Cupriavidus metallidurans CH34: one gene and its partner. The protein of the gene in region 1 interacts with the protein of each later gene in a pairwise test. Links are inferred from orthologs where the notes say so. Each region holds a gene or a part of one and is shown on either strand. Other genes may lie near its edges.

What was found. The genes of interacting proteins can lie anywhere in the genome.
Region 2: the proteins of RMET_RS11540 (region 1) and recJ interact in binary tests that used the Escherichia coli proteins (3 or more experiments, as listed by UniProt). The link is inferred for Cupriavidus metallidurans CH34 from one-to-one orthologs.

The regions. Positions count from the first base shown.
Region 1 is NC_007973.1:2,517,529-2,521,268, reverse strand. Bases 486-3,443 are described here. They hold RMET_RS11540 (DNA topoisomerase III), read right to left. Parts: upstream 3,001-3,443; coding sequence 970-3,000; downstream 486-969. Other genes in these bases: RMET_RS11535 (single-stranded DNA-binding protein), read right to left, coding at 3,284-3,443. In the rest of the region: RMET_RS11545 (cation transporter), read left to right, coding at 1-246; more of RMET_RS11535, read right to left, coding at 3,444-3,724.
Region 2 is NC_007973.1:1,126,213-1,129,501, forward strand. What follows is about bases 392-3,289. They hold recJ (single-stranded-DNA-specific exonuclease RecJ), read right to left. Parts: upstream 2,742-3,289; coding sequence 1,041-2,741; downstream 392-1,040. Other genes in these bases: RMET_RS05215 (M23 family metallopeptidase), read left to right, coding at 392-966; RMET_RS05225 (hypothetical protein), read right to left, coding at 2,788-3,289. In the rest of the region: more of RMET_RS05215, read left to right, coding at 244-391. UniProt on the Escherichia coli protein: Single-stranded-DNA-specific exonuclease.

The sequences.
Region 1 (3,740 bases):
GTGTGCCTCAGACTACTGCGCCGCCATCGCGGGGAAGATGTGAACTTCAAGGCGTCAGCGATCTTTACCAGCAACGACTCCATCGTCAATGGTGCGATTGTGCTGTCCGGGGTGCTGGTGATGGGGTTCGGGTCGAACATCCCGGATCTGGTGCTGGGCGTCATCGTGGCCGCAATCGCAGCGAATGGGGGGCGGGAAATCCTGCGCGAAGCATCGGAAACAGCTCGCCGTAAGGCGGGCACATAAGGCATGTTTTCGCCCAGTTCATCCCGAGGTTTACCTCTGCAAAAGAGGTAGTCCAGCCTTTGGGCTACGGCCTCGGCTGCAGCCGAGCGTACCATTGGCGATGGCCGCGCGATAGGCGGGCATGCCGTTCTCGACCTCCGTCTGCCGTACAGCAGCGGTGCGCAAGGTTGAGGGTGCATGTCGTCTCTCCTGTTCGTGTGGCCCAGGCCAATGGCCGGGCCGGGACGTTGATGGGCAGGAGAATGGCGCCGAAGGCCCAACGGCCTTCGGCTCGGGAGAAAAGAGGAACCACCCGTGGGCTGATTGGCAGGCCCGGTCGTCGCTAGAACCGTCTGCTCATCAAGCAATCACACCCGGCCCATGTCGTGGCTGGGGCCGGCATCGTCTGGCGCACATCCGCGCACAAAGGGAGCCCGTTTTTGCACCGGCGGGCACCGGCACCGATTACCGCTGACCACGAAGGGTCTCCCGGTGGCTCGTGCAGCCTGGCAAGCCACCGGGAGACCCTTCGCAGAGGGCGGAAGAAACGCAGATCAACAGAACGCGCGTGGTGCGGCTCGCAGAGAAGCTACCTTCAGGTCCCGCGGCCGGGGACGGCTGGGCGGGACGCGCACACGGATCAAGAAGGCGTTGCGCGCTGGGCGTCCCGCAGGGCATGCGGCGGAGTGCGGGACAGGGGCCACGCCGCCGAAGGCGGGCACGGCTCACGGGGAACGGGGGCGGTCAGGAGCCTTTGCGGCCGCTACGGCGCGGGCGCGAGGCGCCGCGCTTGGAGCTGCCGGATTCGACTGGCAGCGTGCCTTTGCAGTCCGGGTAGCGGCTGCACGACCAGAACGGGCCGCTCTTGCCGCTGCGCTGGCGCGTGGGTGCGCCGCACTGCGGGCATGCCGGCCCTTGGGGAACCTTGATGGACAGGGAGGCGCTGCCGTACTGCGCAATCAACTGCGAAATCCACGCGGCCTGCTTGCCGATGAACACGTCCAGGGTGAGCTGTCCGGCCTCGATCATGTCGAGCGCCTGTTCCCAGACGGCGGTGGTGCCAGGGTCGGCAATCGCCGCAGGCACGGCATCGATCAAAGTGAAAGCCGCATCCGAGGCGCGGATGGCGCGCCCCTTCTTCACGAGGTAGCCGCGAGCGATCAGGCCGCCGATGATGTTGGCCCGCGTCGCTTCGGTGCCGATGCCAACCGTATCCTTGAGCTTCTGCTTCAGGCGGGGATCGGACACCAGCTTGGCGACGCCTTTCATGGACTTGACCAACTCGCCTTGCGTGTACGGTTTGGGCGGCAGCGTCTTGAGTGCCTTGAGATCGACGTCGGCCACCTGGCATGCCAGGCCCTCATACAGTTTCGGCAGCGCGGGCAGCACCTGGGCGCGGACCGCAGTATCGCCCTCGCCATCACCGTCTTCGGCCTGCGGCTCGGCGAGCACCTGGCGCCAACCCGGGATGACAACCTGCTTGCCCGTGGCCGCCAGGTTCTGCCCCCCGCACGAAAACTTGGCCACAGTGCGGTCGAACTCGTGGTGAGGGAGGAACTGCGCCAGGTAATGCGACCGGATGAGCCTGTACACGGCCAGTTCCTTCTCGCTCATGGCGGAGAGCTTCGCCGGTTCGAGCGTCGGGATGATGCCGTGGTGCGCCGTGACCTTGCCATCGTTCCAGGCGCGCGAGCGCTGCGAGCGGTCGAGCTGGCCCATGATCGAGCGCAGCGAGGGATCGGTCTTGAGCAGGCTGTCGAGAACGGTGGGCACTTCGGCAAACATGCTCTCGGGCAGGTAGCCGGAGTCCGAGCGGGGGTACGTCGTGGCCTTGTGCGTCTCGTACAGGGCTTGGGCAATCTCCAAGGTTTCCTGCACGTCCAGCCCAAGCTGCTTGGAACACACTTCCTGCAAGGTGCCCAGGTCGAACGGCAGCGGCGGGCCTTCGCGGACACGCTCAGTCTCCACCGACACGACGTGGGCACTGCCCGCAGCGCGGATCTGCTGCATGGTCTGCTGTGCGACCGGCTGCCGCAGGCAGCGGCCTGCGTCGTCGGTGCACGCATCGGGTGGAACCCATTGCGCGGCGAAAGTCGAACCGCCTGCGAACAGGGACACGGCGATGGCCCAGTATGGTACGGACACGAAGCGCGCGATCTCGCGGTCGCGGTCCACAACGAGCTTGAGCGTCGGGGTCTGTACGCGGCCGACCGACAGCACGCCGTCGTAACCCGCCTGTCGCCCCAGCACCGTGAACAGCCGGCTCAGGTTCATGCCCACGAGCCAATCCGCACGGGAGCGCGCCAGCGCCGAGTGGTACATCGAAAGCGTCTCGGCCGAAGGCCGCAGCTTGCCCAGTGCCGCCCGAATGGACGCATCGTTGAGCGCCGACAGCCACAGGCGTTCGATGGGGCCGCGGTAGCCGCAAAGCTCCACGATCTCGCGGGCGATCAATTCGCCCTCGCGGTCGGCATCGGTGGCGATAACCAGGTGAGTCGCCTTCGCCAAGAGCGCCTTGACGACCTTGAATTGCGTGGCGGTCTTCGGTTTGACCTCGACCCGCCAGTGCTGGGGAATGATGGGCAACTGCTCAACGGACCATCGTTTGAGCTGCTCGTCGTAGGCCTCGGGCGGCGCCGCCTCCACGAGATGGCCGATGCACCAGGTGACCGTGACGCCGGAACCGTTGAGGCAGCCTTCACCGCGCTGCGTGGCGCCGAGAATCCGGCCAATGTCTTTGCCCTGGGAGGGCTTCTCGCACAAGAACAGCCGCATATCCGTCCATCCCGATTCCTGTTGTTCATGGAGTTGCTGGGATCGAGGATGCCGAGCGCAGCCCCTGGCAGCAGCAAACAAGCCGCATGCGGCAGCGACCGCTTTCACGCCGATGAAATGGCGAGTGCGGGGAAGGTGCGTGGCCGGAAGTGTGCGGGCCGAGAGCCGCGATTTCCGGGAGCGCGCGTGGAACTCGGTGGACGTTGGTGGAGCTATCCCCTGGGGATAATTCGCAGCGCATGGAGGGCGGCGAAGCACTGCGGCAGCCGCCCTCCATGCCCGATCACTTCCTGCGCTTGGTCTCTTTCGGCGCCGTCGATTCCTGGGTGGCCTGGGGCTTCGGCTCTGCCTCCTGTGGCTTCGGGCTGAGGGCCACAGACTCGATGCGGTACGGCAGGATGCCGACACTGCGCGCGTTGACCTGCCAAGTCTCACGCGGCTGATCTTCGTTGTCCGTCCAGGGGTCGCGCTCCATGCGGCCGACGACCAGCACCCGCATGCCCTTCTGGTAGAGCTGCTGCCAGCGGTCGGCGTCGTGGTGCCAGAGTTCCACCGGCGCCCAGAAGCCGCCGCGGTCCTCGAACTCGCCGCCCTTGGTGGGGACGGGGTTGTCGAAGTACACGTTCAGCCGGAGCAACCGGCGAGGATCGTCGTTGCCATTGGGGAATTCGCGGTACTCGGGAGGCGATCCGATGTTGCCCTCGCCGATGAATTGTGTGCTCATGTTGGAATCTCCGTGG
Region 2 (3,289 bases), 1.4 Mb from region 1 along the record:
GATTGCACCGGAGATAGCGTTCAGGCGTTCTGCTTCCATGTTGTAGTGTTCTTGCGCTTCAAAACCGGGAATTATAGCGGATTGACGGGGCAAATCCGGGGTGGGGCGGACAGTTCTCGCAACGAAAATGCGAACCGTTCGCGCAGCGAACGGTCTATTCGCGGAGCCTTCTCGCCGCTTCGGCGACAATAACGCCCGAACCGCGCCCACCCCGGCGCCATTTTTCAGGAGTAATTCCGGCGCATGAATCGAACGCACCACGCCAATCTGCAGACCCGCCGCCGTGCCCTGGGCGCGCTCGGCAGCCTCGCCGCGATTTCCCTGTCCGCCCTGCTGGCAGCCTGCGGCACCACGCCGACCGAGCCGGCTCCGGACGGCTTCTACCGCGTCGAGCGTGGCGATACGCTGTATTCGATCGCGCGCCGGAACAAGCGCTCGGTGTCCGAACTGGCACGCTGGAACAATATGTCGAACACCAACCAGATCGAGGTTGGGCAACTGATTCGCGTTCGTCCGCCCGGCGGGGCCTCCACATCGGCGGCGACGACGCCGCAGTCCGACAAGCCCGCGCGTCCCGTCCAGGACATGCCGTCCGCCAAGCCGCCGGCCAGTTCGATCAGCCTGCAATGGCCAGCCGATGGCCGTGTCTCGGGCCGTTTCGCGCCGCCGGCGGAGAAGGGAATGCGCATCGAGGTACCGGCTGGCGGCAAGGTCCGCGCGGCCGCGCCGGGCTGGGCGATTCACGTCGGCACGCTGCGTGGCTACGGCATGTTGGTCATCGTCAAGCACAACGACGACTGGCTGACCGTCTACGGCAACCTGGACAAGCCGCTGGTCAAGGAGGGCGATCGCGTTACCGCTGGTCAGGAGATTGGCAGCATGGCGCAGGCCGCCGAACTGCATTTCGAGGTGCGCGGCAACGGTCGGCCGCTCAATCCGGCGAATTATCTGCCTTCTCGGGGCTAGGGGGTAAGAGCCGCCTGTTAGGCGGTTCGCTTCCCTCTCCCACAGGCGGCAGAGGAGAAAACAAGCGGCTGCCCTTACTGCGCGTGCTCGATCACCAGTTGCACCCGGGTCATTCCGTTGAATGTGTTGTTGTCGAGCCGGTAAGCCACCATCGCGCTGGCGCCATCAAGCGCATCGGCATGGTTGAACCAGATGGCGTCGAAGCGCTGGCTGCCCCGACCGAGCTGGAGTTTCAGGTGCTTGCCCTTGAGCACGGTCTGGCGCAATACGTCGAACTCGCCGCAGAACGTTGGTGCCGGGAAACCCTGGCCCCAGACCTGACCTTCCAGCAGGGTGACGAATTCCGGGCTGAAGCACGCATCCTCGATATCGCCATCAGTCTCGATCACACGCGCCAATTGGTCATCGGTCAGCCATTCGCGGCCAACTTCCTCAAACGCGCTGACAAAGGTGTCGAAGTCCTTGGCGCGCACGGTCAAACCGGCCGCCATCGCGTGTCCGCCGAACTTGACCAGCAGTCCCGGGTGGCGCTTCGACACCAGATCCAGCGCGTCGCGCAGGTGAAAACCGGGGATCGATCGCCCTGAACCCTTGATGTGCTCCTCGTCGCCGGGCGCGAACGTGATGGTCGGGCGGTGGAATTTTTCCTTGAGCCGCGATGCGACGATGCCGATCACGCCCTGGTGCCACGTGTCATGGAACACGCTGACGGTGTGACGCGATGTCGGGTCCAGCCCGGCTAGCGGCTGTTCGAGGATCTGAAGTGCTTCCTGCTGCATTCCAGCCTCGATATCGCGCCGCTCGCGGTTCATGCCGTCCAGTTCCTGGGCGATTTCCCAGGCGCGATTGGCGTCGTCGGTCAGCAGGCACTCGATGCCGAGCGACATATCCGCCAGCCGGCCCGCCGCATTCAGACGCGGGCCCAGGCCGAAGCCGAGGTCGAACGTGTTTGCGCGCGAGGCTTCGCGGCCGGCGGCACGGAACAGTGCCGCCACGCCGGGATGCATCCGTCCTGCGCGCATGCGCTTCAGCCCCTGGGCCACCAGAATCCGGTTGTTCGTGTCCAGTTTGACCACGTCGGCCACCGTGCCCAGCGCCACGAGGTCCAGCAGGGTTTGCAGCGGCGGCTGGGTGGCCTGGGTGTACACGCCGCGGCGGCGCAACTCGGCGCGCAGGGCCAGCAGCACATAGAACATCACCCCGACACCCGCCAGGTTCTTGCTCGGGAACTCGCATCCCGGTTGGTTCGGGTTCACGATCACCGCAGCCTCGGGCAACGTCTCGCCGGGCAGGTGGTGGTCGGTCACCACGACGTCGATGCCGCGTGCGTTGGCGGCCGCCACGCCGTCGACGCTGGCGATGCCGTTGTCGACCGTGACGATCACGTCAGGATGTTGCCGGGCCGCCAGTTCGACGATCTCCGGCGTCAGCCCGTAGCCGTACTCGAAGCGGTTCGGCACGATGTAGTCGACGCGCGCGCCCAGCATGCGCAGCCCGCGCACGCCCACCGCGCAGGCCGTGGCGCCATCGCAATCGTAGTCAGCCACGATCAGCAGCTTGCGATTCGCGGCAATCGCGTCGGCCAGGTACTCGGCCGCATGGCCGATGCCTTTCATGCTGGCCGGCGGCGCCAGTTCGGGCAGGTCCGTGGCCAGTTCGGAGGGTTGGGCTACGCCGCGCGCGGACAGGATGCGCGCCAGCGTCGGATGCAGACCCGAGGCCGCCAGGGCCTTTGCGTGTTCGTCGGAGAAGGAGCGGATGGCAATCCGGGTCATGTGGCGTTCGCGTTCGAATTCGTCAATGTGATGTCAGGCCGCCGGGTCAGGAGACCATGGCCAGGTCGGACAGCAGGGCGCGCCAGTCTCCGCGCGAGCCCAGCCCGCGCCAGAACTTGCGCAGGTCGGCCCGTGTGACGGTGAACTCGGCAAAGTGGTTTTCGCCGCCGAGCACCAGCGTCACGGCCTGAATCCGGCCCTCGCCGAGCGCGTCCAGCACCGGCGCGAACCATTCGGCGTCGAGCGTGTGCATCCGCTCCAGCCACAGCCCCCAGTCCGCAGCGATATGGGCCTCGGTGGCGCTGTCGAGCAGCGTCATGACCGAGCCATCGGTATCGGCGATGTCGGCGAAGCGGGCCGGCTGCGGCCCCAGGCGGCTGCCACCGGCCAGGCCCAGCCCGGCCAGGAACGGATCGTCGGTCAGCACCGTGTCGGCCAGCTTGCGCGCCGCGTTGGCCCTGCCGCCGCCGTGCAGCCACACGGAATTGACGGTCAACCGTCCTTCGGCTTCGCGCGCCTCGTTCACCGGGTGCCCGTGCCAGGTCATC